DNA from 2 places in the Kitasatospora sp. NPDC051705 genome. Region 2 is predicted to be linked to the other one. Evidence: predicted binding sites of a transcription regulator. Region 2 holds the regulator's gene; the other holds the start of a gene.
What was found. The regulator HrcA, encoded in region 2, represses chaperone genes, less so after heat shock. The targets are predictions, from matches to a motif close to TTNGCACTCNGNNNNNCNGAGTGCNAA.

Region 1: the regulator HrcA is predicted to act here: its motif matches at 4,254-4,280, upstream of groES (co-chaperone GroES).

Annotation. Positions count from the first base shown of each region.
Region 1 is NZ_JBITCO010000005.1:147,895-162,920, reverse strand. Features, by position in the region: gene rimI (ribosomal protein S18-alanine N-acetyltransferase) at 1-467, shown strand, start outside; gene tsaD (tRNA (adenosine(37)-N6)-threonylcarbamoyltransferase complex transferase subunit TsaD) at 460-1,551, shown strand; gene ACIA8Q_RS08875 (hypothetical protein) at 1,548-1,808, shown strand; gene ACIA8Q_RS08870 (polysaccharide deacetylase family protein) at 1,889-2,800, shown strand; gene ACIA8Q_RS08865 (methyltransferase domain-containing protein) at 2,830-3,996, opposite strand; gene groES (co-chaperone GroES) at 4,421-4,726, shown strand; gene groL (chaperonin GroEL) at 4,844-6,472, shown strand; gene ACIA8Q_RS08850 (LysR family transcriptional regulator) at 6,666-7,661, shown strand; gene ACIA8Q_RS08845 (WhiB family transcriptional regulator) at 7,765-8,091, opposite strand; gene ACIA8Q_RS08840 (response regulator transcription factor) at 8,652-9,263, shown strand; gene shbA (RNA polymerase sigma factor ShbA) at 9,602-10,318, shown strand; gene guaB (IMP dehydrogenase) at 10,572-12,074, shown strand; gene ACIA8Q_RS08825 (GuaB3 family IMP dehydrogenase-related protein) at 12,232-13,359, shown strand; gene ACIA8Q_RS08820 (hypothetical protein) at 13,439-14,002, opposite strand; gene ACIA8Q_RS08815 (serine/threonine-protein kinase) at 14,254-15,026, shown strand, end outside.
Region 2 is NZ_JBITCO010000003.1:139,284-154,309, forward strand. Features, by position in the region: gene ACIA8Q_RS05505 (ABC transporter ATP-binding protein) at 1-1,150, opposite strand, end outside; gene ACIA8Q_RS05510 (long-chain fatty acid--CoA ligase) at 1,567-3,498, shown strand; gene hemW (radical SAM family heme chaperone HemW) at 3,590-4,819, shown strand; gene ACIA8Q_RS05520 (Uma2 family endonuclease) at 4,860-5,414, shown strand; gene ACIA8Q_RS05525 (DUF3097 domain-containing protein) at 5,423-6,250, opposite strand; gene ACIA8Q_RS05530 (hypothetical protein) at 6,282-6,866, opposite strand; gene htpX (zinc metalloprotease HtpX) at 6,970-7,890, opposite strand; gene hrcA (heat-inducible transcriptional repressor HrcA) at 8,154-9,188, shown strand; gene dnaJ (molecular chaperone DnaJ) at 9,265-10,407, shown strand; gene ACIA8Q_RS05550 (16S rRNA (uracil(1498)-N(3))-methyltransferase) at 10,525-11,274, shown strand; gene ACIA8Q_RS05555 (PDZ domain-containing protein) at 11,359-14,622, shown strand; gene ACIA8Q_RS05560 (RDD family protein) at 14,789-15,026, shown strand, end outside.

The sequences.
Region 1 (15,026 bases), on a different contig from region 2:
CGGTGATGGAGCTGGAGCTGGAGCTCTTCCCCGAGGACGCGTGGTCCCACGGGATGTACTGGTCCGAACTGGCCGAGACCCACCCCGGCGGCACCCGCCACTACACCGTCGCCACCGCCGCGGACGGCAGGATCGTCGGCTACGCCGGACTGATGGCCGTCGCCGGCGAGGGCGACGTCCAGACCATCGCCGTCGACGGCCGCCACCAGGGCGGCGGCCTCGGCACGGCGCTGCTCACCGACCTGATCCGGGAGGCCGCCCGGCGCGGCTGCGCCGAACTGCTGCTGGAGGTGCGGGTGGACAACCCGCGCGCCCAGCGGCTGTACGAGCGCCACGGCTTCGAACCGGTGGGCATCCGGCGCGGCTACTACCAGCCCGCCAACGTCGACGCGCTGGTGATGCGCCTCGACCTCCCGAGCACTGACAGCACTGACCCGAAGGACATTGAGGACACCCGCCATGGCTGACGAACCGCTCGTCCTCGGCATCGAGACCTCCTGCGACGAGACCGGCGTCGGCATCGTGCGCGGCACCACGCTGCTCGCCGACGCGGTCGCGTCCAGCGTCAACGACCACGCCCGCTTCGGCGGCGTCGTCCCGGAGATCGCCAGCCGCGCCCACCTGGAGGCGATGGTCCCCACCATCCAGCGCGCCCTGGACACCGCCGGGGTCAAGGCGAGCGACCTGGACGGCATCGCGGTCACCGCCGGCCCCGGCCTGGCCGGCGCGCTGCTGGTCGGCGTCAGCGCCGCCAAGGCGTACGCCTGGGCGCTCGACAAGCCGCTGTACGGGGTCAACCACCTCGCCTCGCACATCTGCGTCGACCAGCTGGAGCACGGCCGGCTGCCCTCGCCGACGATGGCGCTGCTGGTCTCCGGCGGGCACTCCTCGCTGCTGCTCAGCGAGGACATCACCACCGACGTCCGGCCGCTCGGCGCGACCATCGACGACGCGGCCGGCGAGGCCTTCGACAAGGTGGCCCGGGTGCTCGGCCTGGGCTTCCCGGGCGGCCCGGTGGTCGACCGCACCGCCCGCGAGGGCGACCGCAAGGCGATCGCCTTCCCGCGGGGTCTGAGCGGGAAGAACGACCCGGCGTACGACTTCTCCTTCTCCGGCCTGAAGACCGCCGTCGCCCGCTGGGTGGAGGCCAAGCGCCGGGCCGGCGAGGAGGTGCCGATCGCCGACGTGGCGGCGTCCTTCCAGGAGGCCGTCACCGACGTGCTCACCCGCAAGGCCGTCAAGGCGTGCAAGGAGAACGGCGTCGACCACCTGATGATCGGCGGCGGGGTGGCCGCCAACTCGCGGCTGCGCGAGATGGCCCAGCAGCGCTGCGACCGGGCCGGGATCCGGCTGCGGGTGCCCCGGCCGGGCCTGTGCACCGACAACGGCGCGATGGTGGCGGCGCTCGGCTCCGAGATGGTCTGGCGCGGTCGCACGCCGTCCGCCTTCGACCTGTCCGCCGACTCCTCGCTGCCGGTGACCGAGGTGCACGTCCCGCACACGGGCCTGCACGGCCAGGCCTACGACGCCCTCGGCGGTGGCACGTCATGACCGTCGCCGCCATGTGGGAGGCCCGGGCCGCCGACGGCCGCGGGGCCGAACTCACCGCCTGGGTGCGGGAGGTGGCGCTGCCGGCGCTGCGCGGCTCGGCCGGGCTGGAGCGCACCGAGCTGTTCGGCGCGCCCGGTGAGCGGGTGCTGCTGATCACCTGGTGGGCCGGCGAGGCCGTACCGGTCGCCGAACCGCCGGCCGAACTGCTCGGCCGCCCGGTGCACCGCTGGTCCTTCACCAGTCAACACGTCGAGTAGGGCCTCACCGGGAACCGCGACCCGGCCCGTTACCGTGCATAGCTGATAAGAAGCTGGACGGATCCGGGGAGCGCGGTGCGGTGAGCAGGGACGGGCGGAGCAGGACCAGGACGTACGCGGTGGGGGCGCTGGCCCTGCTGGCCCTGGCCACCGGATGCGGGGACAACGGCGGCGGCACCGCCGCCGCCCCGGCCCCTGCCGGGACCTCGGCGGGCGTGCCGCAGCCCACCGGCGGCGCCGCGTCGACCGGCCCGGCCGGCACGCCCGCCCCCGCCCCGGCGGCCGGTGACGCGGCGGCCTGGGCGAAGTGGAACCTCAAGCCGCTGGCGCCGGCCCCCGCACCGCCCGCCGACAAGCCCGTCAAGCTCGAACGGACGGGCACCGTACCGGTGTTCAGCGACATCAAGACGAGCGACAAGGTCGTCTTCATCACCATCGACGACGGCGCCGAGAAGGACCCGAAGTTCGTCGAGATGCTGACCGAGCTGAAGGTGCCGATCTCGATGTTCCTGACCAAGGACATCGTCAAGAACGACTACGGCTACTTCAAGCCGCTGCAGGCCCTGGGCAACCACATCCAGAACCACACCGTCAGCCACCCGGTGATGAGCAAGATCCCGCCGGAGAAGCAGAAGTCCGAGATCTGCGACGACCAGGCCGCGCTCACCCAGCAGTACGGCACCGCCCCGCTGCTGTTCCGCCCGCCCTTCGGCGACGGCGCCAACACGCCGACCCTGAACACCTCGGTGCAGCAGTGCGGCCCGCGCGCGATCGTGCTGTGGCGCGAGTCGATGCAGATCCACGACATGCAGTACCAGGCGGCCGACAAGAAGCTGAAGTCCGGTGACATCATCCTGGCGCACTTCCGTGGCCCCAAGGAGCTCAAGGGCGCCACGATGACCCAGATGTTCGCCGACCTGCTGGCCCGGATCCAGGAGCAGGGCTTCTCGGTGGCCCGGCTGGAGGACTACATCCAGCCCCCGGCCTCCTAGGAGCCGTCCGGGAGCCGCCCGGCGGCCCGTCAGGCCGGGTGGCCGAGCATCATCAGCGGGCCGTGGTCGGTGCGGCTGAGGATCACCGTGACGGAGTTCGGGCCCGAGGGCTTGAGCTGGCGGCGCAGCTCCTCCGGGGTGATCGCCATCCCGCGCTTCTTGATCACCACCGTGCCGACCCCGCGCTCGCGCAGCAGCGCCTTCAGCTTCTTGATGTGGAACGGCAGCACGTCGGTGAGCTCGAAGGCGTGCGCGTACGGGGTGGGGACCAGGCGGTCCGAGGTGAGGTAGGCGATCTTCGGGTCGATCAGCCGGCCGCCCACCTGCTCGGCCACCTCGGCCACCAGGTGGGCCCGGATCACCGCGCCGTCCGGCTCGTACAGGTAGCGCCCGACCGGGCCGGCCGGCGGGTCGGGCAGGTCGCCGCCGGTCAGGCTGGCGGCCTGCGGCAGCAGGGTGGCGCGGTGCGGTCGGGAGGCCCCGGTGCCGAACCAGAGCACCGCCTCCTTGACGTCGCCGTGGTCGGAGACCCACTCCGCCTCGGCGTCGGCCGGGACGGCCTCGTGCGGAATGCCCGGGGCGACCTTCAGCGCGCCGATCGGGGTCCGGCGCCCGGCCTCGATCGCCCAGGACAGCGGCGGGGCGTACGCCTCGGGGTCGAACACCCGGCCGCGGGCGGTCCGCCGGGCCGGGTCGGTGAACACCGCGTCGTAGCCGGTCACGTCCACGTCGGCGACGTCCGCGCACTCCACCCGGACCAGGTCGGACAGGCCCAGCGCGGCCGCGTTGGCGGCGGTGGCCGCGCAGGCCGCCGGGTCCCGGTCGACGGCCAGCACCTCGATGCCGGCCCGGGCCAGCGCCAGGACGTCCCCGCCGATGCCGCAGCACAGGTCGGCCAGGCGCCGGACGCCCAGGTCGGCGAAGCGGCGCGCCCGCCACTCGGCCACGCTGCGCCGGGTGGACTGCTCGACGCCGTTGGGCGTGAAGTACATGAGGTCGGCGTCCGCCCCGAACTTCGCCCGCGCCCGCTGCCGCAGCCGGGCCTGTCCGAACGCCGCCGACACCAGCTCCGCCGGGTGCCCCCGCCGCAGCCGGGTGGCCAGCGCCAGCTCCTCCTCGGGCGCGAACTCGCGCAGCTCGGCGAGCAGGGCCTGGCCTTCGGCGGTCAGCAGGGGCTGGAGGTTCTCGGTGTCCACGGGCCCATTCTGACCGGTTCCGGAGGAACCCCGCGGATCCCGGCCAGCCGCGGCGGAGCGGGAGGGCGGGGCGGGCCCGGGCGCCGGCGCCGACCCGGATCCCGGTCGGCGCCCGGCGGTTTCGGACCGGCCGCCGCGGAGCAGGAAGGCGGTGACCGGCACGGCGCCGGGCAGCGGGCCGGGCGACGCCTCCCCGGCCTCCCCGGCCGCACATGTGTACGACCACCCGTCCGTTGCCGGGATCCGCGGGCGCGCCGTTGGCACTCTGGTTGACTGAGTGCTAACACGGGCCTATGGTCGTCCTTGGCACTCCCCACTGGGGGAGTGCTAACGCGAAGACGCGTGCCTGACCCCCGCGACGGCAGGCCCGCAGGTTCGCTCCTACCCGTTAGAAACCCCGTAATCTCCGAAGGGGAGCTCGGACGTGACCACCAGCAGCAAGGTTGCCATCAAGCCGCTTGAGGACCGCATCGTGGTCCAGCCGCTCGACGCCGAGACCACCACGGCCTCCGGCCTGGTTATCCCGGACACCGCCAAGGAGAAGCCCCAGGAGGGCGTCGTCCTGGCCGTCGGCCCGGGCCGCTTCGAGGATGGCCAGCGTCTGCCGCTCGACGTCGCCGTCGGTGACATCGTCCTGTACTCGAAGTACGGCGGCACCGAGGTGAAGTACCAGGGCGAGGAGTACCTCGTCCTCTCCGCCCGCGACGTTCTCGCCATCATCGAGAAGTAAGTCGTCCCGACCCGCCCCGGATCCGTGTCACTTCGTGACAGTGGCCCGGGGCGTGGTCGTTGGTTCACGTAATCCGGCGACCGGTGGGCCGGTCGCAGCCCCGAAGGAATAGGGAACATGGCGAAGATCCTGCAGTTCGACGAGGACGCCCGCCGCTCGCTGGAGCGCGGTGTCAACAAGCTGGCCGACACCGTCAAGGTGACCATCGGCCCCAAGGGCCGCAACGTCGTCATCGACAAGAAGTTCGGCGCCCCGACCATCACCAACGACGGTGTCACCATCGCCCGTGAGGTCGAGCTGGACGACCCGTACGAGAACCTCGGCGCGCAGCTCGTCAAGGAGGTCGCCACCAAGACGAACGACGTCGCGGGTGACGGCACCACCACCGCCACCGTGCTGGCCCAGGCCCTGGTCAACGAGGGCCTGCGCAACGTCGCCGCCGGTGCCGGCCCGGCCGCCCTGAAGAAGGGCATCGACAAGGCCGTCGCCGCCGTCTCCGAGCACCTGCTGTCCGTCGCCCGCGAGATCGAGGGCAAGGACGACGTCGCCGCCGTCGCGTCCCTCTCCGCGCAGGACACCCAGGTCGGTGAGCTGATCGCCGAGGCGATCGACAAGGTCGGCAAGGACGGTGTCATCACCGTCGAGGAGTCGAACACCTTCGGCGTGGAGCTGGACTTCACCGAGGGCATGCAGTTCGACAAGGGCTACCTGTCGCCGTACTTCGTCACCGACGCGGAGCGTCAGGAGGCGGTCCTCGAGGACCCGTACATCCTGATCAACCAGGGCAAGATCTCCTCCATCCAGGAGCTGCTGCCGCTGCTGGAGAAGATCCTGCAGGGCGGGGCCTCCAAGCCGCTGCTGATCATCGCCGAGGACGTCGACGGCGAGGCGCTGTCCACCCTCGTGGTGAACAAGATCCGCGGCACCTTCAACGCCGTCGCCGTCAAGGCCCCGGGCTTCGGCGACCGCCGCAAGGCGATCCTCGGCGACCTGGCCACCCTGACCGGCGGCACGGTCATCTCCGAGGAGGTCGGCCTCAAGCTCGACCAGGTCGGCCTGGACGTGCTGGGCACCGCCCGCCGCGTGACCATCACCAAGGACGAGACCACCGTCGTCGACGGCGCCGGTGACGCCGAGGCCGTCGCCGGCCGCGTCGCCCAGATCAAGGGCGAGATCGCCGCGACCGACTCCGACTGGGACCGCGAGAAGCTGCAGGAGCGCCTGGCCAAGCTGGCCGGCGGCGTCTGCGTCATCAAGGTCGGCGCCGCCACCGAGGTGGAGCTGAAGGAGCGCAAGCACCGCCTCGAGGACGCCATCTCGGCGACCCGCGCCGCGGTCGAGGAGGGCATCGTCGCCGGTGGTGGCGCCTCCCTCGTCCACGCCGCCAAGGTGCTGGAGGACGGCCTGGGCCTGTCGGGCGACGAGGCGACCGGTGTCGCGGTCGTCCGCAAGGCGCTGCACGAGCCGCTGCGCTGGATCGCCCAGAACGCCGGCCTCGAGGGCTACGTCATCACCCACAAGGTCGCCGAGCTGGAGACCGGCCACGGCTACAACGCGGCCACCGGCGAGTACGGCGACCTGCTGAAGGCCGGCGTCATCGACCCGGTCAAGGTCACCCGCTCCGCCCTGGAGAACGCCGCCTCGATCGCCTCCCTGCTGCTCACCACCGAGACCCTCGTGGTGGAGAAGAAGGAGGAGGAGGCCGACAACGGTCACTCCCACGGCGGCCACGGCCACTCGCACTGACGCCCGAACCGTCTGACCGGAGGCCCGGCCGCACCCCTCACGGGGCGCGGCCGGGCCTTCCGGCTGTGTTTTCGCCCGCTCGCGGGAGGAGGGCTCGGGGCGGGGCCGTCGGCCGTTGGCCTTCCGGCTGTGTTCCATCCTTCAACTATCAGTAGAATTTTGCGCACAGCAAAGATTGCCTTATAACTGAGGCATGATCGAGGCCCGCCACCTGCGCGTCCTGCGTGCCGTCGCCCGCACCGGCTCCTTCTCCGCCGCCGCCCGCGAGCTGGGGTGCACGCAGCCCGCCATCAGCCAGCAGATGAAGGCCCTGGAGAAGTCGGTGGACACTCCGCTGGTGGTCCGTTCGGGCCGGGGCATGCAGCTCAGCGAGGCCGGGCGGGTGCTGCTCAAGCACGCCACCGGGATCCTGGCCGGGCTCTCCGCGGCCGAGGAGGAGGTGGCCGCGATCGCCGGGCTGCGGGCCGGGCGGGTGCGGCTGGTCTCGTTCCCGACCGCGAGTTCCACCCTGGTGCCGCCCGCTGTCGCCCGGCTGCGGGACGGCCATCCGGGGGTGCGCGTGTCGCTGGTCGAGGCGGAGCCGCCGGAGTCGCTGGCGATGCTGCGCGGCGGTGAGTGCGAGATCGCGCTGGCCTTCCGGTACCCGCAGTCGAACGGTGCCGCGGCGCTGCCGGCGCCCGCCCACGGGACGCCGCGCGAGGCGCGGGCCGAGGCCAACCTGGAGGCGCAGCAGCTGAGCGCCGGCACCGACTGGTCCGATCTGGTGGTCACCCCGCTGCTCGACGACCCGCTGGTGGGGCTGCTGCCCGCCGCGCACCCGCTGGCGGGCCGCGGCGGGCCGGTGGGGCTGGCCGAGCTGGCGGAGGAGCAGTGGATCGCAGGCTGCCCGCAGTGCCGGGGGCACCTGGTGGAGCTGTGCGCGGGGGCGGGCTTCGAGCCGCGGATCGACTTCGCGACCGACGACTACCCGGCGGTGGTCGGCCTGGTGGCGGCCGGGCTGGGGGTGGCGGTGCTGCCCCGGCTGGCACTGGAGTCGGTGCGCCCCGACGGGGTGTCGACGGTGCCGGTGCGGACGGCCGCGGGGGCGCCGGCGGTGCGGCAGGTGGTCGCGCTGACCCTGCCGGACCTGGCCGAGGTGCCGGCCGTGGCGTTGATGCTGGAGCGCCTGGCGGGGGCGGCCGGCCGCTGAGGCCCGGCGGCCCCGCGGCGGCCCCGGGTGCCCCGGGAGCGGGGTGGAGCAGCCTGAGGCGCCGCGAAGAAACGTTTCTTCACGGCAGGCCGTCGAGGCGGGGCTAGCGCTGCGCGATGGCCGGCGGGGTCAGCGGGACCTCGACCAGCCGGTGCCGGGAGCGGCCCAGCATCTCCTCGCGCTCGTCCTCGGTCATCCCGCCCCAGACGCCGTACGGCTCGCGGACGGCGAGCGCGTGCGCCGCGCACTCGGTGATCACCGGGCAGCGCATGCAGACCTCCTTGGCGCTGGCCTCGCGCGAACTCCGCGCGGCCCCGCGTTCGCCCTCGGGGTGGAAGAAGAGCGAGCTGTCCACGCCACGGCAGGCTGCGGAGAGCTGCCAGTCCCACAGGTCCGCGTTGGGGCCGGGGAGGCGGGAGAAATCTGCCATGGCTCATTCCCTTCAGAGGCTCGCCCCCCGTGGGCCGGCGCTCGGCCGGCTGCTGCCGGGTGCGCGGCGGGGCGTCGATGCACTGGTGTGGACACCTGGAAATATGACTTACGGCAACTCCATGGACAAGTCACCCACAGAGTTGCACAACAGTCAATGACCATACGAAAGCTATAAAAACGGGCAAAGTGGGCAATGACTTCGACGGGCGCGGACGTGGCAATCGGGTGGCCGACGGGCGCGCGAGGCTCCGCACCGGTGTGCGGGTCGTACGCCCACCGCGCGCGAGCTGCGCAAAAGTGCGGCGTGTGCACCGCGATGCGGCTGATCGGTAATGAGTTGGCCACGTACAGTGGTGGAGATGGCCCTGAAGGCCGTAACTCATTCGAGTGACGGTCGTTGGAAGTGCGGAGGCGGTTAGCGGGCGCCGGACGTCGGGAACGATCGCGGGGAAGTTGAGGCGATCAGCACGGACTCTGTCGCCGATCGGCCGTGTCGGAGAGGTTCGTACCAGCCAGGAGGCTCAACGTGACGCGGATCAGCTGCGGAGGACGACGGTCATGACTTCCGTTCTCGTTTGCGACGATTCCCCGCTCGCCCGCGAGGCGCTTCGCCGCGCCGTCGCGACCGTACCCGGGGTGGACCGGGTCACCACCGCGACGAACGGGGAGGAGGTCCTCCGCCGCTGGGTGGCCGACCGCTCCGATCTCGTCCTGATGGACGTCCGGATGCCCGGCCTCGGCGGGGTCGAGACGGTCCGGCGGCTGCTGTCCGCCGATCCGGGCGCGCGGATCATCATGCTCACCGTCGCCGAGGACCTCGACGGCGTCGCGCTCGCGGTCGCCGCGGGCGCCCGCGGGTACCTGCACAAGGACGCCTCGCGCGCCGAGCTGCGGGCCACCGTCACCCAGGCGCTCGCCGACCCGACCTGGCGCCTCGCGCCGCGCCGGCTGCGCAGCCCCGACATGGGTGCCGCCCCCACCCTGACGGCGCGTGAGATCCAGGTGCTGGAGGGCATGAGCCACGGGCGCAGCAACGCCGAGATCGGCCGCGAGCTCTTCCTGTCCGAGGACACCGTCAAGACCCACGCCCGGCGGCTGTTCAAGAAGCTCGGGGCCTCCGACCGCGCGCACGCGGTGGCGCTGGGCTTCCGCTGGGGCCTGGTCCGCTGACCACCGCCGGCGCCGCCGGGTGCGGCGCGCCGCCGGTGGTTCCCGGGGCGGACGCCGTACGGGCGTGTGACGTTACGGTCCCGAGGTTGCACCATGGAGGAGTGGAGCACCTCGGGGACCAGCGGACAGGCACTGCGGCGAACCACGCAGCCGCAGGACACTCGGCGGACGGCGCGACGGACGGGACCGCCGACCTCGGCGGGGCGGGAGGCGGCACGGTGCAGGAGGGGCCGGTGGTGCGCGGCGGCACGCCGTACGGCGCCGCAGCGCATAACGTTCCGGTGCACAACTCCGGACGCGGTGCCGCGTTTTCCCGATCGACCAGGCACCATGGACCGATGCGCGACGACGTCGCCGGCGCGGCCGGCCAGGCGGACCCGGTGGAGGCCGAGCCCTCCGCCCCGGGTGGCGGTCCGTCGTACGCCGACCCGGGCGGTCCGGGCTCGGACCCGGGCCCCGACCGGCCCCCGGTGCTCGGCACGGGGAGTTCGCCGCTGGTGGGCGAGCTCGTCGCGGCCGCCGTCCGCGGTGAGGGCCCGGCCATCGACGCCCTGCTCGCCTACGTCCACCCGCTCGCGCTGCGCTACTGCCGCGGCCGGCTCGTCCGGCTGCCGGGTGGGGCCCGGCACCACGTGGACGACGTCGCGCAGGAGGTCTGCGTCGCGGTCCTGTGCGCGCTGCCCCGCTACAAGGACCAGGGGAGGCCGTTCGAGGCCTTCGTCTACGGCATCGCCGCGCACAAGATCGCCGATCTGCAGCGGGCCGCGATGCGCGGGCCCGGCTCGACCGTGATGCCGCAGGACGACCTGCCGGAGGTGCCGGACGAGGCGCTCGGCCCGGAGGAGCAGGCGCTGCTGAGCAGCGACGCGGCCTGGGCCAAGGAGCTGCTCTCCAACCTGCCGGCCCGTCAGCGCGAGCTGGTGCTGCTGCGGGTGGCCGCCGGGCTGTCGGCGGAGGAGACCGGCGAGGTGCTGGGGATGTCGCCCGGCGCCGTCCGGGTGGCGCAGCACCGCGCGCTCAGCAGGCTGCGGGCGCTCGCGGAGGAGTCCTCCTGAGCCGTCGGGCCCGCCGGAATGGGACGGCGGCGCCCGGTGTTGTCAAGGGCACACGAGGACACATTCCCGGTGCCAGTACCATGGGGTATCGGCGCCTGGGCGGGTTGCCAAAGTTTCGCGGGTGAGTGTGCGGTTCTCCTGGAGGTTCCTCCAAAACCACCCGGCTTTCGGCGGTCTGCGCGAGTGAGCGATGAACGCGCCCCCACCCTCAGGGCGTGAGCGGATTAGGCCGGCCACGGAAGGTACCCCCGAAATGTCTTACAACGCCGCAGGCGTACCCGAGAAGTTCGCCATGCTCGGGCTCACGTTCGACGACGTCCTGCTGCTGCCCGGGGCCTCCGCGGTGCTGCCGAACGAGGTGGACACCTCCTCGCGGATCTCCCGGAACGTCCGCGTCAACATCCCGCTGCTCTCCGCGGCGATGGACAAGGTCACCGAGGCCCGGATGGCCATCGCGATGGCCCGCCAGGGCGGCGTCGGCGTGCTGCACCGCAACCTGTCCGTCGAGGACCAGGCCAACCAGGTCGACCTGGTGAAGCGCTCCGAGTCCGGCATGGTCACCGACCCGATCACCGTCGGCCCGGACACCACGCTGGCCGAGGCCGACGCGCTGTGCGCCAAGTTCCGCATCTCCGGCGTGCCGATCGCCGACGAGGCCGGCAAGCTGCTCGGCATCGTCACCAACCGCGACATGGCCTTCGAGTCGGACCGCACCCGCCAGGTCCGCGAGATCATGACCCCGATGCCGCTGATCACCGGCAAGGTCGGCATCTCCGGCGAGGACGCGATGGCGCTGCTGCGCCGCCACAAGATCGAGAAGCTGCCGCTGGTCGACGACGAGGGCCGGATCAAGGGCCTGATCACCGTCAAGGACTTCGTCAAGGCCGAGAAGTACCCGAACGCCGCCAAGGACGCCGAGGGCCGTCTGCTGGTCGGTGCCGCCGTGGGCGCCAGCGCCGAGGCGTTCGACCGGGCCCAGGCCCTGGTCGAGGCGGGCGTGGACTTCCTCGTGGTGGACACCTCGCACGGGCACAGCCACAACGCGCTGGCCTGGATCGAGAAGATCAAGTCGGCCGTCGGCGTCGACGTGGTCGGCGGCAACGTCGCCACCCGGGACGGCGCCCAGGCGCTGATCGACGCCGGCGTGGACGGCGTCAAGGTCGGCGTCGGCCCCGGCTCCATCTGCACCACCCGCGTGGTCGCCGGCATCGGCGTCCCGCAGATCACCGCCATCTACGAGGCCGCGGTGGCCTGCCGGGCGGCCGGCGTGCCGGTCATCGGCGACGGCGGCCTGCAGTACTCCGGCGACATCGGCAAGGCCCTGGCCGCCGGTGCCGACACCGTGATGCTGGGCTCGCTGCTGGCCGGCTGCGAGGAGTCCCCGGGCGAGCTGCTGTTCATCAACGGCAAGCAGTTCAAGTCCTACCGCGGCATGGGCTCGCTGGGCGCCATGCAGTCCCGCGGCCAGGGCCGCTCGTACTCCAAGGACCGCTACTTCCAGGCCGAGGTGGCCTCGGACGACAAGCTCGTCCCCGAGGGCATCGAGGGCCAGGTGCAGTACCGCGGCCCGCTGTCGGCCGTGCTGCACCAGCTGGTCGGCGGCCTGCGCCAGACCATGGGCTACGTCGGCGCCGCCACCATCGCCGAGATGGAGAGCAAGGGCCGGTTCGTCCGGATCACCTCGGCGGGCCTCAAGGAGAGCCACCCGCACGACATCCAGATGACCGTCGAGGCGCCGAACTACTCGGCGCGCTGAGCCGCTGGACCGCTGAGAACCGGAGGGCCCGCCGTACGGCGGGCCCTCCGGCCTGTCCGGGGTCCGGGCCCTCGGGGCGCGGGCACCCCCGGTGCGGGATACTGGGTGCGGCCGGGGTGACCCGGCGGGCATGAGCAACAAACCAGAAGGGCTCGAAGTGACTGAGATCGAGATCGGGCGAGGCAAGCGCGGCCGACGGGCGTACTCCTTCGACGACATCGCCGTCGTCCCCAGCCGCCGTACCCGGGACCCGAAGGAGGTCTCGATCGCCTGGCAGATCGACGCCTACCGCTTCGAGCTGCCGTTCCTGGCCGCCCCCATGGACAGCGTGGTCTCGCCGCAGCAGGCCATCGCCATCGGCCGCCTCGGTGGTCTCGGCGTGCTGAACCTGGAAGGCCTCTGGACCCGCTACGAGGACCCGCAGCCGCTGCTCGACGAGATCGCCACGATCACCGACGAGGCCGCCGCGACCCGCCGCCTGCAGGAGATCTACTCCGCGCCGATCCGCGCCGAGCTGATCAAGCAGCGGATCCAGGAGGTCCGCGACTCCGGCGTGGTCACCGCCGCCGCCCTCTCGCCGCAGCGCACCGCCGAGTTCTCCAAGGCCGTCGTGGACGCCGGCGTCGACGTCTTCGTCATCCGCGGCACCACCGTCTCGGCCGAGCACGTCTCCAGCGGCGCCGAGCCGCTCAACCTCAAGCAGTTCATCTACGAGCTGGACGTCCCGGTGATCGTCGGCGGCTGCGCCACCTACACCGCGGCCCTGCACCTGATGCGCACCGGCGCGGCCGGCGTGCTGGTCGGCTTCGGCGGCGGCGCCGCCCACACCACCCGCAACGTGCTCGGCATCCAGGTGCCGATGGCCACCGCCGTCGCCGACGTGGCCGCGGCCCGCCGCGACTACATGGACGAGTCCGGCGGCCGCTACGTGCACGTGATCGCGGACGGCGGCGTCGGCTACAGCGGCGACATCCCGAAGGCCGTCGCCTGCGGCGCCGACGCGGTGATGATCGGTGCCGCGCTGGCCCGGGCCACCGACGCGCCCGGCAAGGGCTTCCACTGGGGCATGGAGGCCGTCCACGAGGAGCTGCCGCGCGGCAAGCGCGTCGACCTCGGCACGGTCGGCACCACCGAGGAGATCCTGACCGGCCCCTCGCACACCCCCGACGGCACCATGAACCTGTTCGGCGCGCTGCGCCGCGCGATGGCCACCACCGGCTACACCGAGCTCAAGGAGTTCCAGCGGGTCGAGGTGACCGTCAACCCGGCGCTCCACCACCGCTGAGCACCGCCCCCGGTCCGCTCCCGGGCCCCCGCCGGCACGCCGGCGGGGGCTCCGGCGCGTCCGGGGCCCCGACCCGTGGTCAGCCCCGGTTGACGGTGCGGCGGGTGAGCAGGAAGCCGCCGACCACCGCGATGCCGTAGAAGGCCAGGTCGAGGGTGCGCAGTTCGGCGCGCCAGTGCGCCAGCGCCTCGTGCGGCAGCCCGCGCGGGCCCGGGCCGGCCGCGTGCACCCGGCGGAGCTGGACCGTCAGCTGGCCGATCAGCAGCGAACCGGCCGAGAGCAGCGACCCGAGCAGCGGAAGCACCCGGCTGCGGCCGCCGAGCAGGCCCAGCGGCAGGGAGACCAGGGCGGCGAGCGCGATGGCCAGCCAGCCGAGGCTGTCCGCGGCCCGCAGCGGCGCGCAGCCGTAGGCCAGACCGCCGATCAGCCCGGCGAGGACGGCCAGGGCGACCGCCAGGGCGGTGCGGCGGCGCGGGCGGGCGTGCCGGACCCGGGGGGCCGGGTCGTATCCGGCCACCGGCGCACCGGGCATCCCGGGCGCGACGTAGCCCTCCGGGGCCTCCATGGCCGGCGCGACCGAGTAGTGCTGGGCGGTGCGCGGCCGTCCCGACTGGCCGTCAGCGCCCGGAGCGGGTGCGGTCATGGACGTCGGATCCCCCCGGGAAGACTACGAGCTGCCGAACGGTAGCAGTGTCTCGAACAGATCTTGGCGAGTTTTCGATCACAGATCGGGCACGGAGCGCCGCACCGCTTCCGCTATGTCCCGGCTTGGGACGGGGGCCGGGTGGTCGCGGGCCCCGGGGACAGGGGATGATGGAGGCTTCGGCGTTCGGCCTGAGGCGGGCCGACACGCCGTCACCACGACCGCCAGCAGCACATGGGGGAACGTTCCGAATGACCCAGGCGCAGGGTTCCACCGGCCGCCTCCTGGCCGGCCGCTACCGGCTGAACGGCGTGCTCGGGCGCGGTGGCATGGGCACCGTCTGGCGCGCCGAGGACGAGATGCTGGGCAGGACCGTCGCGGTCAAGGAACTGCGGATGAACGCCAGCGTCGACGAGGAGGAGAAGCACCGGCTGATCGTCCGGACGCTGCGCGAGGCCAAGGCGACCGCCCGGATCCGGCACAACTCCGCCGTCACCGTCTTCGACGTGGTGGAGGAGGACGACCGGCCGTGGATCGTCATGGAGCTGGTCGAGTCCCGCTCGCTGGCCGACGTCATCCGCGAGGACGGGCCGCTCGAGCCCGCCCGCGCCGCCGAGATCGCGCTCGACGTGCTGGGCGTGCTGAGCGCCGCCCACGCGCTCGGCATCCTGCACCGCGACGTCAAGCCGTCCAACGTGCTGATCGGCGAGGACGGCCGGGTCGTGCTCACCGACTTCGGCATCGCCAGCGTCGAGGGCGACGCCTCCGTGACCTCCACCGGCATGCTCGTCGGCGCGCCCTCCTACATATCCCCCGAGCGGGCCCGCGGGCAGAAGCCCGGCCCGCCGGCCGACCTGTGGTCGCTGGGCGGAACGCTCTACGCGATGCTGGAGGGCCGCCCGCCGTACGACCGGGGTTCGGCCCTGGCCACCCTGACCGCGGTGATGACCGAGGAGCTGGCGGCCCCCGTCAACGCCGGGGCGCTGCGGCCGGTGATCGAGGGCCTGCTGGCCAAGGACCCGGC
Region 2 (15,026 bases):
GCCGGGGGACGAGGCCGAGCAGGGTGGACTTGCCGCTGCCGGTGGAGCCGATGACGGCGGTGGTCTCGCCGGGGCGGGCGGTGATGTCGACGCCGCGCAGCACGGAGGCCTCGGCCCCGGGGTAGCGGAAGTCGACGTCGCGCAGTTCGAGGTTGCCGCGGCGCAGCACCTCGGTGACGGGGGCGGCGGGCGGCACGACGCTGGAGGAGGTGGCGAGCACCTCGTCGATGCGTTCGGCGCAGACCTCGGCGCGCGGCACCATCATGAACATGAAGGTGGCCATCATGACGCTCATCAGGATCTGCATCAGGTAGGAGAGGAAGGCGGTGAGCGCACCGATCTCCATGCCGCCGCTGTCGATCCGGTGGGCGCCGAACCAGAGCACGGCGACGCTGGAGACGTTCACCACCAGCATGACGGCCGGGAACATGAAGGACATCAGCCGGCCGACCTGGAGGGCGACGTGGGTGAGGTCCCCGTTGGCGCCGGCGAAGCGGGCCTGCTCGTGGTCGTCCTTGACGAAGGCGCGGATGACCCGGATGCCGGTGATCTGTTCCCGCAGGACGCGGTTCACCGTGTCGATCCGCTCCTGCATGCTGCGGAACTTGGGGCGCAGCGAGCGCACCAGCAGGATGACGACGACGGCGAGGAGCGGGATGACGGCGAGCAGCAGGCCGGACAGCGGGACGTCCTGGTTGAGCGCCATGATGATGCCGCCGACGCACATGATCGGGGCGGCGACCATGAGCGTGAAGCTCATCAGGGCCAGCATCTGGACCTGCTGGACGTCGTTGGTGGTGCGGGTGATGAGCGAGGGGGCGCCGAACTGGCCCATCTCGCGGGAGGAGAAGGTCTGCACCCGGTCGAAGACGGCGGCGCGCACGTCCCGTCCGAAGGCCATCGCGGTGCGGGCGCCGTAGTAGACGGCGCCGATCGAGCAGACGGCCTGGACGAGGGTGACGCCGATCATCACGCCGCCGACGCGCAGGATGTAGCCGGTGTCGCCCTTGACCACCCCGTCGTCGATGATGTCGGCGTTGAGCGTCGGCAGGTAGAGCGCGGCGAGGGTGGACACCAGCTGGAGGGCGACCAGCAGGGCGATCGGTCGGGTGTAGGGGCGCAGGTACGCCCTGAGCAGTCTGATCAGCACTGGCACACTCTTGTCGTCGGCGGGTGGATTCGCACCCCAATTCTCGGTCTTTGGTGCACTCGTACAGGCGATTCACGGGGTGCGAGCCGGAGGTTTGTCCAGTCCTTTGCCGAATCGCCCGGCGGGCCCGGTTGTATCGTTCACGCGGGCCCGGTCGTCAGGTCGGCGGGGGCCCGGTCGTACGGTCCGCGCCGGCCCGTTCCCGCGGGTCGGGCGGGGGTCGCGGGGCGGACACCGGCGCCGCGGGGGCGTGCCAGCTGGCCTCGCCCCCTTACGGAATGACCGGTTTCCCCCTAGGCTGCTGATTGCCCCCTTGTTACTCGCCGGTACCGAACAGGTGAACCGGGGGCCCGGCGACCGCCCCCACGGACGCCGCGACAATCCCTCAGACGGCCACCCGCCCCCGGAGGTCCTCGTTGAGTTCCGCGCAGTCCCTGATCGACTCCGGCAGTGCCGACATCGTCGCCGGGCGTCCCGCCTCCGTCGCCCACCTGTTCCTGGAGCGGGTCGCCCTGACCCCGAACGGCGAGGCCTACCGCTACCCGGCCCCGGTCGACGAGCAGGCCGCGGACAGCGCCCCCGGCGCCGAGCAGTGGCGCTCGCTCACCTGGGCGCAGACCGCCACCCGGGTCAAGGCGGTGGCCGCCGGTCTGATGGCGCTGGGCATCCAGCCGGAGGACCGCGTCGCCCTGGCCGCCTCCACCCGGCTCGAGTGGGTCATCGCCGACCTCGGGAACATGTGCGCGGGCGCCGCCACGACGACCGTCTACCCGAGCACCAACGCCGACGAGACGGCCTTCATCCTATCCAACTCGGGCTCCAGAGCGCTGTTCGCCGAGAACACCGCCCAGCTGGCCAAGGCCGTCGACCAGATCGGGCAGCTGCCCGACCTGCGCACGGTCATCCTCTTCGACGGGCCCGAGCCCGGCGCCGAGGCCCCCGCCACCGGCGGCCTGGAGGTGCTCACCCTCGCCGAACTGGAGCAGCGCGGCGCGGCCTACCTGGAGGAGCACCCGGACGCCGTCGAGAAGGCCGTCGCCGCCCTCGACAAGGAGCAGCTGGCCACCCTCATCTACACCTCCGGCACCACCGGCCGCCCCAAGGGCGTGCGCCTGGTGCACGACTGCTGGGCGTACGAGGGCCGGGCCCAGGAGGCCAGCGGACTGCTGCGCTCCGACGACGTCCAGTTCATGTGGCTGCCGCTGTCGCACGTCTTCGGCAAGACGCTGATCTCCGGGCAGATCGCCACCGGCCACGTGATGGCCGTGGACGGCCGGGTCGACCGGATCATCCACAACCTGCCGGCCATCCGGCCGACCGTGATGGCCTCGGCGCCGCGCATCTTCGAGAAGGTGTACAACGGCATCGCCGGCCGGGCCCGTGCCGAGGGCGGGGCCAAGTACAAGATCTTCCTGTGGGCCGCCAAGGTCGCCCGGGCCCACGCCCGGGCCGTGCAGGAGAGCCGGATCGCCACCGGCACCGGCACCGCCCCGCTCGGGCTGCGGCTCCAGCACGCCCTGGCCGACAAGCTCGTCTACGCCAAGATCCGGGCGGCCTTCGGCGGCCGGCTGCGCGGTGCCGTCTCCGGCAGCGCCGCCCTCGCCCCCGAGATCGGCTACTTCTTCCTCGGCGCCGGCGTGCCGATCCTGGAGGGCTACGGGCTCAGCGAGACCAGCGCCGGCTCCTGCGTCAACCGCGAGGAGGACGTCCGGATCGGCACCGTCGGCCGCGCCCTGCCCGGCACCGAGGTCCGGATCGCCGAGGACGGCGAGATCCTGCTGCGCGGCCCCGGCATCATGCGCGGCTACCACGACCTGCCGGAGAAGACCGCCGAGGTGCTGGAGGCCGACGGCTGGTTCCACACCGAGGACATCGGCGAGCTCAGCGCCGACGGCTTCCTGCGGATCACCGACCGCAAGAAGGACCTGTTCAAGACCTCCGGCGGCAAGTACGTCGCGCCCAGCGAGGTCGAGGGCAAGTTCAAGGCGGTCTGCCCGTTCGTCAGCAACATCCTGGTGATCGGCAACGGCCGCAACTACTGCACCGCGCTGATCGGCCTCGACGAGGCGGTCATCATGCCGTGGGCGGCCGAGCACGGCATGGCCGGCCGGTCCTACGCCGAGGTGGTCGCCGACCCGCAGGTGCACCAGCTGATCGAGGGCTTCGTCAAGCGGCTCAACGCGGACCTGCAGCGCTGGCAGACGATCAAGCGGTTCCACCTGCTGCCGCGTGACCTCGACATCGAGCACGGCGAGCTCACCCCGAGCCTGAAGATCAAGCGCCCGGTGGTCGAGCGGACCTACGCGGACGCCGTCACCGCGATGTACGCGGGCGCCAACGAGGCCTGAGCCACCCGCCCCGTACGGTCCGCGCCCGGTCGCGGGCCGTACGGGGGCGCGGGCCGCACGGGATACCCGGGCCGTACGGGACAATGGGGTCATGCCCTCCGCACTCCCCGACGGCGATCCGGTGCCGTCCGACGGTTCCCTGCCCGCGCACGCCCTGACCGGGCTCGGCGAGCGGCCGTTCGGTTTCTACCTGCACGTGCCGTACTGCGCCAGCCGCTGCGGCTACTGCGACTTCAACACCTACACCGCCACCGAGCTGCGCTCCTCCGGGGCCGTCGCCTCCCAGGAGACCTACGCGGACAACGTGGTCGCCGAGATCCGGCTGGCCCGCAAGGTGCTCGGCCCGGTCGACCTCCCCGTGCAGACGGTCTTCCTCGGCGGCGGCACCCCCACCCTGCTGCCCGCCCGGGACCTGGTGAAGATGCTCACCGCGCTGCGCGAGGAGTTCGGGCTCGCCCCGGACGCCGAGGTCACCACCGAGGCCAACCCGGAGTCCGTCGACCCGGCCTACCTGGCGGAGCTGCGCGAGGGCGGCTACAACCGGATCTCCTTCGGCATGCAGAGCGCCCGCCCGCACGTCCTGCAGCTGCTCGACCGCCACCACACGCCCGGCCGCCCCGAGGCCTGCGTCGCCGAGGCCCGCGGGGCCGGCTTCGAGCACGTCAACCTGGACCTCATCTACGGGACCCCGGGCGAGTCCGACGACGACTGGCGGGCCTCCCTGGACGCCGCGATCGGCGCCGGACCGGACCACGTCTCCGCCTACTCCCTGATCGTCGAGGAGGGCACCCGGCTGGCCGCCCGGGTCAAGCGCGGCGAACTGCCGATGATCGACGACGACGTGCACGCCGACCGCTACCTGATCGCCGAGCAGGCGCTCGCCGCCGCCGGCTACTCCTGGTACGAGGTGTCCAACTGGGCCACCACCCCGGAGGGCCGCTGCCGCCACAACGAGCTGTACTGGACCGGAGCCGACTGGTGGGGCGCCGGCCCCGGCGCGCACAGCCACGTCGGCGGCGTGCGCTGGTGGAACGCCAAGCACCCGGCCGCCTACGCGCAGGCCCTCGCCGAGGGCCGCACCCCCGCGCAGGCCCGCGAGGTCCTCACCGAGGAGGACCGCCGCGTCGAGCGCGTCCTCCTGGAACTGCGCCTCGCCGAGGGCATCCCCCTGGAGCTGCTCACCGCCGCGGGCCGCCGGGCCGCCGACCGCCACCTCGCCGACGGCCTCCTCGCCGCGGGGACGTACGCCGACGGCCGCGCCACCCTGACCCTCCAGGGCCGGCTGCTCGCCGACGCGGTCGTGCGTGACCTGGTGGACTGACGGCCGTTAACGTGGTGTCAGCCGTCGGAGGGAGCGCGCAGTGACCGCCATCGATGACCGGATGACGGGGATCTTCGAGAACCTGGAGGTCCCGGAAGGCGTCAAGGCCGAGCTCATCAGGGGGGAAATCGTGATGACGGCCGGGCCGGACATGGTCCACAACCTCATCATCGAGTCCATCGTCGACCAGATTCCCCGTGGCCGCTGGCACCGGCTCCAGACCCAGGACGTGGCGTTCCCCGCGGACGGCAGCGAGCCGCAGCCCGACCTGGTGGTGATCGAGCGGGGCGCCGTCGAGGGCCCCGGGCGTCTGGTCCCCGCACCGGCGGTGACGCTCGTCGTCGAGGTCGTCTCGAGGACGAGCGTCCACCGCGACTACCACGTCAAGCGGGAGATCTATGCCGGGGGGATGATCCCGGTCTACCTGATCGTCGATCCGACGAAGGGCGAGTGCCTGATGCTCACCGAGCCGCGCACGGCGACCGCCTCGGGCGTTCCGGACTACTGGTCCGGGCGCACCACCAAGTTCGGGGACCCGATCCCCGTGGACGTCCTGGGGATGACCCTGGAGACCGGTGAGTTCGGAACGCTCTGATCCGGACGTCAGTCCGGGAGGGTCACGAAGTCGATGAGCTCCTCGACGCGGCCGAGGAGCTCGGGCTCCAGGTCCTTGTAGCTGTTCACCCGGGACAGGATGTGCTTCCAGGCGGCGGGGGTGTCCGCCGGCCAGCCGAGGCGGCGGCAGGTGCCCTGCTTCCAGTCCTCGCCGCGGGGGACGTCGGGCCAGGCGGGGATGCCGACCGAGGAGGGCTTCACGGCCTGCCAGACGTCGACGTACGGGTGGCCGACGACCAGGACGGCGTCGCCGGTGACCCGGGCGGCGATCCGGTGCTCCTTGGTGCCGGGGAGCAGGTGGTCGACCAGGACGCCGAGCCGCCGGCCGGGGCCGGGGGCGAACTCGGCGACGATCGCGGGCAGGTCGTCCACGCCCTGCAGGTACTCGACGACCACGCCCTCGATGCGCAGGTCGTCGCCCCACACGCGTTCGACCAGTTCGGCGTCGTGCCGGCCCTCGACGTAGATCCGCGACTCGCGCGCCACCCGGGCCCGGGCGCCGGGGACGGCGACCGAGCCGGAGGCGGTGCGGCCGGGCGTGCGGGCGGGGGCGGGGCCGGCCGGGCGGACCAGGGTGACCACCCGGCCGTCCAGCAGGAAGCCGCGCGGCACCAGGGGGAACACCCGGTGCTTGCCGAAGCGGTCCTCCAGGGTGACGGTGAAGCCCTCGGCGGTCTTCTCGCAGCGCACCACCGCGCCGCAGAAGCCGGTGGCCGCCTCCTCGACGACCAGGTCCCGGTCGGCCGGCACCTCCGGGGCGGGGGTCTGCTTCTTCCACGGCGGGGTCAGGTCGGGTCCGTACTGGCGGCTGCGCATGCAGGCGACTATAGGGAGTGCGGACGGACCGTCAGAGTCCGGGCGCGCCCCAGACCGGGAACCAGCGGCTGAGGTCCTTCTCCAGCCGCAGGTCGTTCCCGAGCAGGGCGTTGACCTGCAGTTCGAGCGGGCTGTTGCGCCGCTCGCCGCCGCCGGGCATCGGCGCGAAGGGGTAGAAGGTGCCGCGCTTGTACAGGTAGACGAGGGCGAGCGACCGGCCCTGCGGGTCGCGGAAGCCCACCAGCGAGCAGAGCAGCTGCGGCCCGAAGCCGTTCCCCTCCAGCTCGCTGTTGACCGCGTGCAGGTCGTTCACCAGCTCGGGCAGCTCCTCGGGGGTGTGCCGGGCGAGCAGCCAGGAGTAGCCGTAGCCGTCCTTGGAGGCCTCCACCGGGACGCCGCCGCGCTCGGTGTCGGCGTCCAGCAGCTCCCGCACCTGCTGCTCGACCTGGCCGAAGGCCGCGCCCTCGACGGCGGCGAAGCACACCGAGCCGAGCCCGGTGGGGGTGAACCCGGCCCCGGCCTCCAGGGTGAGGGCGGCGGACGGCACGCCGAACAGCTGGTCGAGGTCGGGCTTGACGGGCTTGGTGCGGCCGAACAGGGCGTCCAGGATTCCCACGGTGGTCCTTTCGCGTCGAGGCGGAGGGGTGGCGGGGCGGAGGGGTGACGAGGCGGCGGGCCGGTGAGGCGGCGCGGCGGCGGTGGGCGGGGGAGCCCCGCGGTCAGCGGCCGAGCTGCTCGGAGATCTTCGCCAGCTGGTCCAGCCGCTTCTCCAGCGTCGGGTGGGTGGAGAACAGCTGGGCGGCGGTCTCCCGGGCGCCGAGCGCGGGGGCGAAGTAGAAGGCGTTGTAGGGCTGGGCCTGGCGCAGGTCCTTGCTGGGGATGGCGGCGATCTGCCCGGTGACCTTGGTCAGGGCGGAGGCCAGGGCGCTGGGCCGGCCGGTGAGCTGGGCGGCGGCGCGGTCGGCGGCGAGCTCCCGGTAGCGGGAGAGCAGCCGGGTGAGCAGGAAGCTGATGGCGTAGACGACCATCGACACCAGCGGGATGATCAGGGCGACGATGGCCGCGTTCTGGTCGTTGTTGTTGCGGCCGCCGCCCATGAAGCCGCCGTACACCGCGATCCGGGTCATCGCGCCGGCGAGGACGCCGAGGAACCCGGCGACGGTCATCACCGCGACGTCCCGGTGGGCGACGTGCGACAGCTCGTGGGCGAGGACCCCTTCGAGCTCCTCGGGCTCCAGCCGGCGCAGCAGCCCCGTGGTGACGCAGACCACGGCGTTCTGCGGGTTGCGGCCGGTGGCGAAGGCGTTCGGCATGTCGTTGTCGGCGACCGCCACCCGGGGCTTGGGCATGTCCGCGAGGGCGCAGAGCCGGTCGATGGTGCCGTGCAGCTGCGGGTACTGCTCCGGGCTCACCTGGTGGGCGCCCATCGCCCGCTCGGTGATCTTGTCGCTGAACCAGAACTGGGCCACGAACAGCCCGCCGGAGATGAGGACGATCAGTGGCCAGGCGCCGCGCAGGAGCGCGATCAGCAGGCCGGTGAAACCGACGTACAGCAACCCGATCACGAACATCGTCACGACCATGCGGCCGGTCAGACCGCGGTCGGGCGCGAAACGGGTGTGCTGGCCCGAGCTCGACATCGCTTGCTCCTCCATTCGCCGTCGCTTCCGATGCTGCCACCCGGACGGCCCCACGGCACCACCCCCGCGCCGGGAACTGCGGGCAGGATCACTCCGGCCGGGCCGTTCCTGCCTCAAGGCCCGGGCCTTACACTGGCAGGTACGGTTCTGGCACTCGTAGGTTCAGAGTGCCAGGGCGGTCACCGGATCCGGGGCCTTCCCGGAGCGGTCGGCAGCATCTGTGACACAGACGGACAACGTGCGAAGACGGAGGTGTGTGCCCCATGGCCGGTGAGATCCGCCAGCTGGACGACCGCAAGCTCGCCGTGCTCCGCGCGATCGTCCAGGACTACGTGGGGACCGAGGAGCCGGTCGGCTCCAAGGCCCTGGTGGAGCGGCACAACCTCGGGGTCTCCCCGGCGACCGTGCGCAACGACATGGCGGCGCTGGAGGAGGAGGGCTACATCCACCAGCCGCACACCAGTGCCGGGCGCATCCCCACCGACAAGGGCTACCGCCTGTTCGTCGACAAGCTCGCCGAGATCAAGCCGATGAGCGCCCCCGAGCGCCGGGCGATCCGGCACTTCCTGGACGGCGCCGTCGACCTGGACGACACCGTGGCCCGCACGGTGCGGCTGCTCGCGCAGCTGACCCGGCAGGTCGCGGTGGTGCAGTACCCGTCGCTGTCGCGCTCCACCGTCCGGCACATCGAGCTGGTCGCCCTCGCCCCGACCAAGGTGATGCTGGTGCTGATCACCAACACCGGCCGGGTCGAGCAGCGGATGGTGGACTGCCCGGGCACCGTCGGCGAGACGGTCCTGGCGGACCTGCGGGCCCGGATCAACGCGCGGGCCGCCGGCCAGCGGCTGCCGGACGTGCCGGGGTTCCTGGAGGAGCTCCCGGCGATGTTCGAGCAGGCGGACCGGCCGACCGTCACCACCGTCCTGGCGACGCTGTTCGAGGCGCTCGCCGAGCAGAACGAGGAGCGGATCATGCTGGCCGGCACGGCCAACCTGACCCGCTTCGGCCACGACTTCCCGCTCACCATCCAGCCGGTGCTGGAGGCCCTGGAGGAGCAGGTCGTCCTGCTCCGCCTCCTGGGTGAGACCGCGGACGCCGGGATGACGGTCCGGATCGGGCGCGAGATCGCCTACGAGGGGCTGAATTCCACCTCGGTGGTGTCGGTCGGTTACGGTTCGGGCGACGAGAGCGTGGCCAAACTGGGTGTGATCGGTCCGACCCGGATGGACTATCCGGGCACAATGGGGGCGGTGCGTGCGGTGGCGCGGTACGTGGGTCAGATCCTGGCCGAGTCGTAGCAATCGACCGCCGTTGCACGGGTAACGGCGGTGTCCAGTCGCAGCACTTCTACAGGCGGAACAAGCGGAGCATTTGGTGGCCACGGACTACTACGCGGTACTCGGCGTCCGACGGGATGCGGGGCAGGACGAGATCAAGAAGGCGTTCCGGCGCCTGGCACGCGAACTGCACCCGGACGTCAACCCGGACCCGAAGACGCAGGAGCGGTTCAAGGAGATCAACGCCGCCTACGAGGTGCTCTCCGACCCGCAGAAGCGCCAGGTCTACGACCTCGGCGGCGACCCGCTGTCCCCGGGCGGCGGCGCGGGCGCGGGCGGCTTCGGCGCCGGCGCGGCCGGATTCGGCTTCTCGGACATCATGGACGCCTTCTTCGGCGCCGCGGCCGGCCAGCGCGGACCGCGCTCGCGGACCCGGCGCGGGCAGGACGCCATGATCCGGCTGGAGATCACCCTGGAGGAGGCCGCGTTCGGCACCACCAAGGAGCTCCAGGTCGACACGGCGGTCACCTGCACCACCTGCAGCGGCGAGGGCGCGGCCCCCGGCACCTCCGCGCAGACCTGTGACATGTGCCGCGGCAAGGGCGAGGTCTCCCAGGTCACCCGGTCCTTCCTGGGCCAGGTCATGACCTCCCGCCCCTGCCCGCAGTGCCAGGGCTTCGGCACCGTCGTGCCGACCCCGTGCCCGGAGTGCGCCGGCGACGGCCGCGTGCGCGCCCGCCGCACCCTGACCGTCAAGATCCCGGCGGGCGTCGACAACGGCACCCGGATCCAGCTGGCCGGCGAGGGCGAGGTCGGCCCCGGCGGCGGCCCGGCCGGCGACCTGTACGTCGAGATCGCCGAGACCACCCACACCGTCTTCCAGCGGCGCGGGGACGACCTGCACTGCACCGTCACCATCCCGATGACGGCGGCCGCGCTCGGCACCCAGGTGCCGCTGCAGACCCTCGACGGGCTGGAGGAGGTCGACATCCGGCCGGGCACCCAGTCCGGGCAGTCGATCCCGTTGCACGGGCGGGGCATCACCCACCTGCGCGGCGGCGGCCGCGGCGACCTGATAGTGCACGTCGAGGTGCAGACGCCGACCAAGCTCGACGCCGAGCAGGAGGAGCTGCTGCGCCGGCTCGCGGTGCTGCGCGGCGAGGAGCGGCCGGCCGGCCAGTTCGCGCCGGGCCAGCAGGGCCTGTTCTCGCGCCTGAAGGACGCGTTCAACGGCCGGTAGCCGTCCGCGCGGGGGTGCCGGGGATCCGCCCGGCACCCCTTTCGCGTGCCCGCCCGGTTTCGCGTGCCCGCCCAGCCGGAGCGCCCCCGCTCCGCCCCACCACCGGAGGTTCCCCGCATGACCGCCCCCGTCTTCGTCGTCGAGACCGAGCGGATCGCCGCCGCCGCGCCCGGCACCGTGGTGCGCCTGGACGGGCCGGAGGGGCGGCACGCGGCCGCGGTGAAGCGGCTGACCGCCGGTGAGGCGGTGACCCTCGCCGACGGCCTGGGCCTGGGCGTGGACGGCACGGTCGCCGAGGTGCTCGGCAAGGACGCGATCGACGTCGCGGTGGCGGCGGTGCGCCGGGAGCCGGAGCCGGCGCCGCGGATCGTCGTCGTCCAGGCCCTGCCCAAGGGCGACCGCGGCGAGCTGGCGGTGGAGACCATGACCGAGGTCGGCGTGGACGTGGTGATCCCGTGGTCCGCCTCCCGCTGCATCACCCAGTGGAAGGGCGACCGGGGCGCCAAGGCGCTCGCCAAGTGGCGGGCCACCGCCCGGGAGGCGGGCAAGCAGTCCCGCCGGCTGCGCTTCCCCGAGGTGCGCGAGCCGATGACCACCCGGCAGCTGGCGCCGGTGCTGGCCGCCGCGGCGTTCGCCGCCGTGCTGCACGAGGAGGGCTCCCGGCCGCTGGCGCACGCCGGGCTGCCGGAGGGCGGCGACCTGGTGCTGGTGGTGGGCCCGGAGGGCGGGGTCTCCCCGGAGGAGCTGGCGGCCTTCGCCGAGGCGGGCGCCGGGCCGTACCGGCTGGGCCCCTCGGTGCTGCGCACCTCGACCGCCGGCGTGGCCGCCGGCGCACTGCTGCTGGGGCGCACCGGCCGCTGGTCCTGACCGGCCGGACCGGGCGGCTCGCCCGGGCGCCGGAGTCTGCGAAAAGCGGAGCGCGTCGTACGCGCACGTGCCTACGCTGGCCGCGTGACGGAACCCCTGAGCACCCCTGCGGGCGCCTACCTGCGCCACCCCCATCTGCACGGTGACCTGATCACCTTCGTCGCCGAGAACGACGTCTGGCTGGCCCCGCTGGACGGCGGCCGGGCCTGGCGGCTGACGGCCGACCACCTGCCGGTCCACCACCCCCGGTTCGCCCCCGACGGGCGGCACATCGCCTTCACCTCCACCCGGGACGGCGCGCCCGAGGTGCACGTGGTGCCGGTCGACGGAGGCCCCTCCCGCCGGCTCACCCACTGGGGCAGCGACCAGACCCAGCTGCAGGGCTGGACGGCGGACGGCCGCCCGATCGCCACCACCACCGCGGGCGAGGCCACGCTGCGCCGCACCTGGGCGCACGCCGTGCCGCTGGACGGCGGCGCGTCGGAGCGGCTGCCGTACGGACCGGTCGGCGGGCTCGCCCTCGAGCCGGACGGCGCGGGTGCCGACCCGGCCGAGGACCGGGGGAGGGTGCTGCTGGCCACCGTCAACAACCGCGAGCCGGCCTGGTGGAAGCGGTACCGGGGCGGCCGGGCGGGCAAGCTGTGGATCGGCCGGGACGAGTTCGTCCGCGTCCACGAGGAGCTGGACGGCCAGCTCTCCTCGCCGCTGTGGGTGGGGGAGCGGATCGCCTTCCTCTCCGACCACGAAGGCGTCGGCGAGCTGTACTCCAGCCTCCCCGACGGTTCGGACCTGCGCCGGCACACCACCTCCCCGGACGGCTTCTACGCCCGCAACGCCAGCACCGACGGCACCCGGGTGGTCTTCCACCGCGCCGGCGACCTCTGGCTGCTGGACGACCTGGACGGTGCCGAGGCGCGCCGCCCGGACGTCCGGCTGGCCGGCCCGCGCAGCGGCCGCCGCCCGCGCCCGGTGTACGCCGCGCACTGGCTGGAGTCCGTCGCCCCCGACCGCACCGGCCGGGCGAGCGCCGTGGTGGTGCGCGGCGGGGTGCACTGGCTGACCCACCGCGAGGGCCCGGCCCGGGTGCTGGACGAGACGCCGGGCGTGCGCGCCCGGCTGGCCCGGGTCGTCCCGGGCGAGGACGGCGGGCAGGGCGTGCTCTGGGTCAGCGACGCCGAGGGCGAGGACGCCCTGGAGTTCGCCCCCGCGGTGCAGGGCGCCGAGCGCCGACGGCTGGCGGCCGGGCAGCTCGGCCGGGTGAACTCCCTGGTGGTGTCGCCGGACGGCAAGCAGGCGGCGCTCGGCGTGCACGACGGCCGGGTGCTGCTGGTCTCGCTCGCCGACGGCACCGTGCACGAGCTGGCCCGCAGCACCGATGGCGAGGTGAGCGGGCTGGCCTTCAGCCCGGACTCGGCGTGGCTGGCGTGGTCGCGCCCGGTGCCGGGGATGGGCCCGTACTCGCTGCGCCAGATCGTGCTGGCCAACCTGGCCACCCGCACCGTCGGCGAGGCCACCCAGCAGCGCTTCATCGACACCTCGCCGGCGTTCACCGCGGACGGCCGCTACCTGGTGTTCCTGTCGGTGCGCAACTTCGACCCGGTCTACGACTCGCACGTCTTCGACCTGTCGTTCCCCAACGGCTGCCGCCCGTACCTGATCACGCTGGCCGCGGACACGCCGTCGCCGTTCGGGCCGCAGCGGGCCGGGCGTTCGATCGGCGGGGACGAGGACGAGCCGCGCGGCAAGAAGGCGGACGGCGAGGAGGCCGCCGCCGACGCCGCGCCGGTGACCAGGGTCGACCTGGACGGCATCGCCGACCGGATCGTCCCGTTCCCGGTCGAGGGCGGCCGCTTCGACTCGCTCCGGGCGGTCAAGGACGGCGTGCTGTGGAGCCGGGTCCCGCTGCTCGGCGAACTCGGCGACGAGGCGGCCTCGCTGGAGGACGAGCGGCCCCGGCCCACCCTGGAGCGCTTCGACCTGCGCAAGCGCCGCGCCGAGCAGCTGGTGCACGGGCTCGACTCCTTCGCGGTCAGCGGGGACGGCACCCGGGTGGCGGTGCTGGACGAGGGCGAGCTGCGGATCGTCCCGGCCGACCACAAGGCGGGCGGCGAGGACGACGAGGTGGCCGTCGACCTGGCCCGGCTGCGGGTGACGGTGGACCCGGCCGCCGAGTGGCGGCAGATGTTCGACGAGAACGGCCGCCTGATGCGGGACAACTTCTGGCGCCCCGACCTGGGCGGCGTGGACTGGGACGGCGTCCTGGACCGCTACCGGCCGCTGGTCGACCGGGTCGGCTCCCACGACGACCTGGTGGACCTGCTCTGGGAGGTGCACGGCGAGCTCGGCACCTCGCACGCCTACGTGATGCCGCACGGCCTGCACACCGAGCCGGCCCGGCGCCAGGGCCTGCTCGGGGCCGACCTGGTCAAGGACGGCGACCAGTGGCGGATCGCCCGGATCCTGCCCGGCGAGTCCTCCGACCCGCGGGCCCGCTCGCCGCTGGCGGCGCCCGGCGCGGCCGTCCGCCCGGGGGACGCCGTCCTGGCCGTGAACGGCCGCCCGGTCGACCCGGTCACCGGCCCGGCCCCGCTGCTGGCCGGTACCGCCGGGCAGCCGGTCGAGCTGACGGTGGCCGGAAAGGACGGCACCGACCAGCGGCACCCGGTGGTCGTGCCGCTCGCCGACGAGGAGCCGCTGCGCTACCACGACTGGGTGGCCGGGCGGCGGGCCGCGGTGCGCGAGCTGTCCGGCGGGCGCCTGGGCTACCTGCACGTCCCCGACATGCAGACCACCGGCTGGGCCCAGATCCACCGCGACCTGCGCTCGGAGATGGCCCGGGAGGGCGTGGTCGTCGACATCCGGGAGAACCGCGGCGGCCACACCTCGCAGCTGGTGATCGAGAAGCTGGCCCGCCGGATCGTCGGCTGGGACGTCGCCCGGGACATCGCCAGCCCGCTGCCCTACCCCGGTGACGCGCCGCGCGGGCCGCTGGTCGCGCTCTGCAACGAGTTCTCCGGCTCGGACGGCGACATCGTCAACGCCGCGATCCAGGCGCTCGGCCTCGGCCCGGTGGTCGGCACCCGGACCTGGGGCGGGGTGATCGGCATCGACAGCCGGTACCGGCTGGTCGACGGCACCCTGGTGACCCAGCCCAAGTACGCGTTCTGGCTGGAGACCTACGGCTGGGGCGTGGAGAACCACGGCGTCGACCCGGACGTCGAGGTGCCGTTCGCCCCGCACCAGTGGGCGGCCGGGGAGGACCCGCAGCTGGCCGAGGGGGTCCGGATCGCGCTGGAGGCCCTCGCCGCGACCCCGGCCCGGCCGGCGCCCGCGCTGCCCTGGGAGTAGCGGGGCCGCCCGCGCACCCGGGGGCGGGGGAAGCCGGCGGCGGGGGAGGCCGGCGGAGCGGGAAGTCGGACGGGCCGACTTCCCGCTCCGGGCGGTGAGTAGGATGCGGGGCTGTTCTTGATCGATCCCGATCGGGAACGAGCATCCACAGCTCACGGGGGAGCACATGGCACAGGGCTATCCGCAGCCGCAACCGCAGCAGTACGGGCAGCACCCGGACCCGTACGGGCAGAACCCGTACGGGCAGGGCGCCCACGGCCAGAACCCGTACGGGCAGAACCCGTACGGCCAGGACCCGTACGGCCAGGACCCGTACGGCCAGGACCCGTACGGGCAGGGCGCCCACGGCCGGAACCCGCAGGCCCAGCCGTACCCGGGGCAGCCGCAGTACCAGCAGCCCCAGC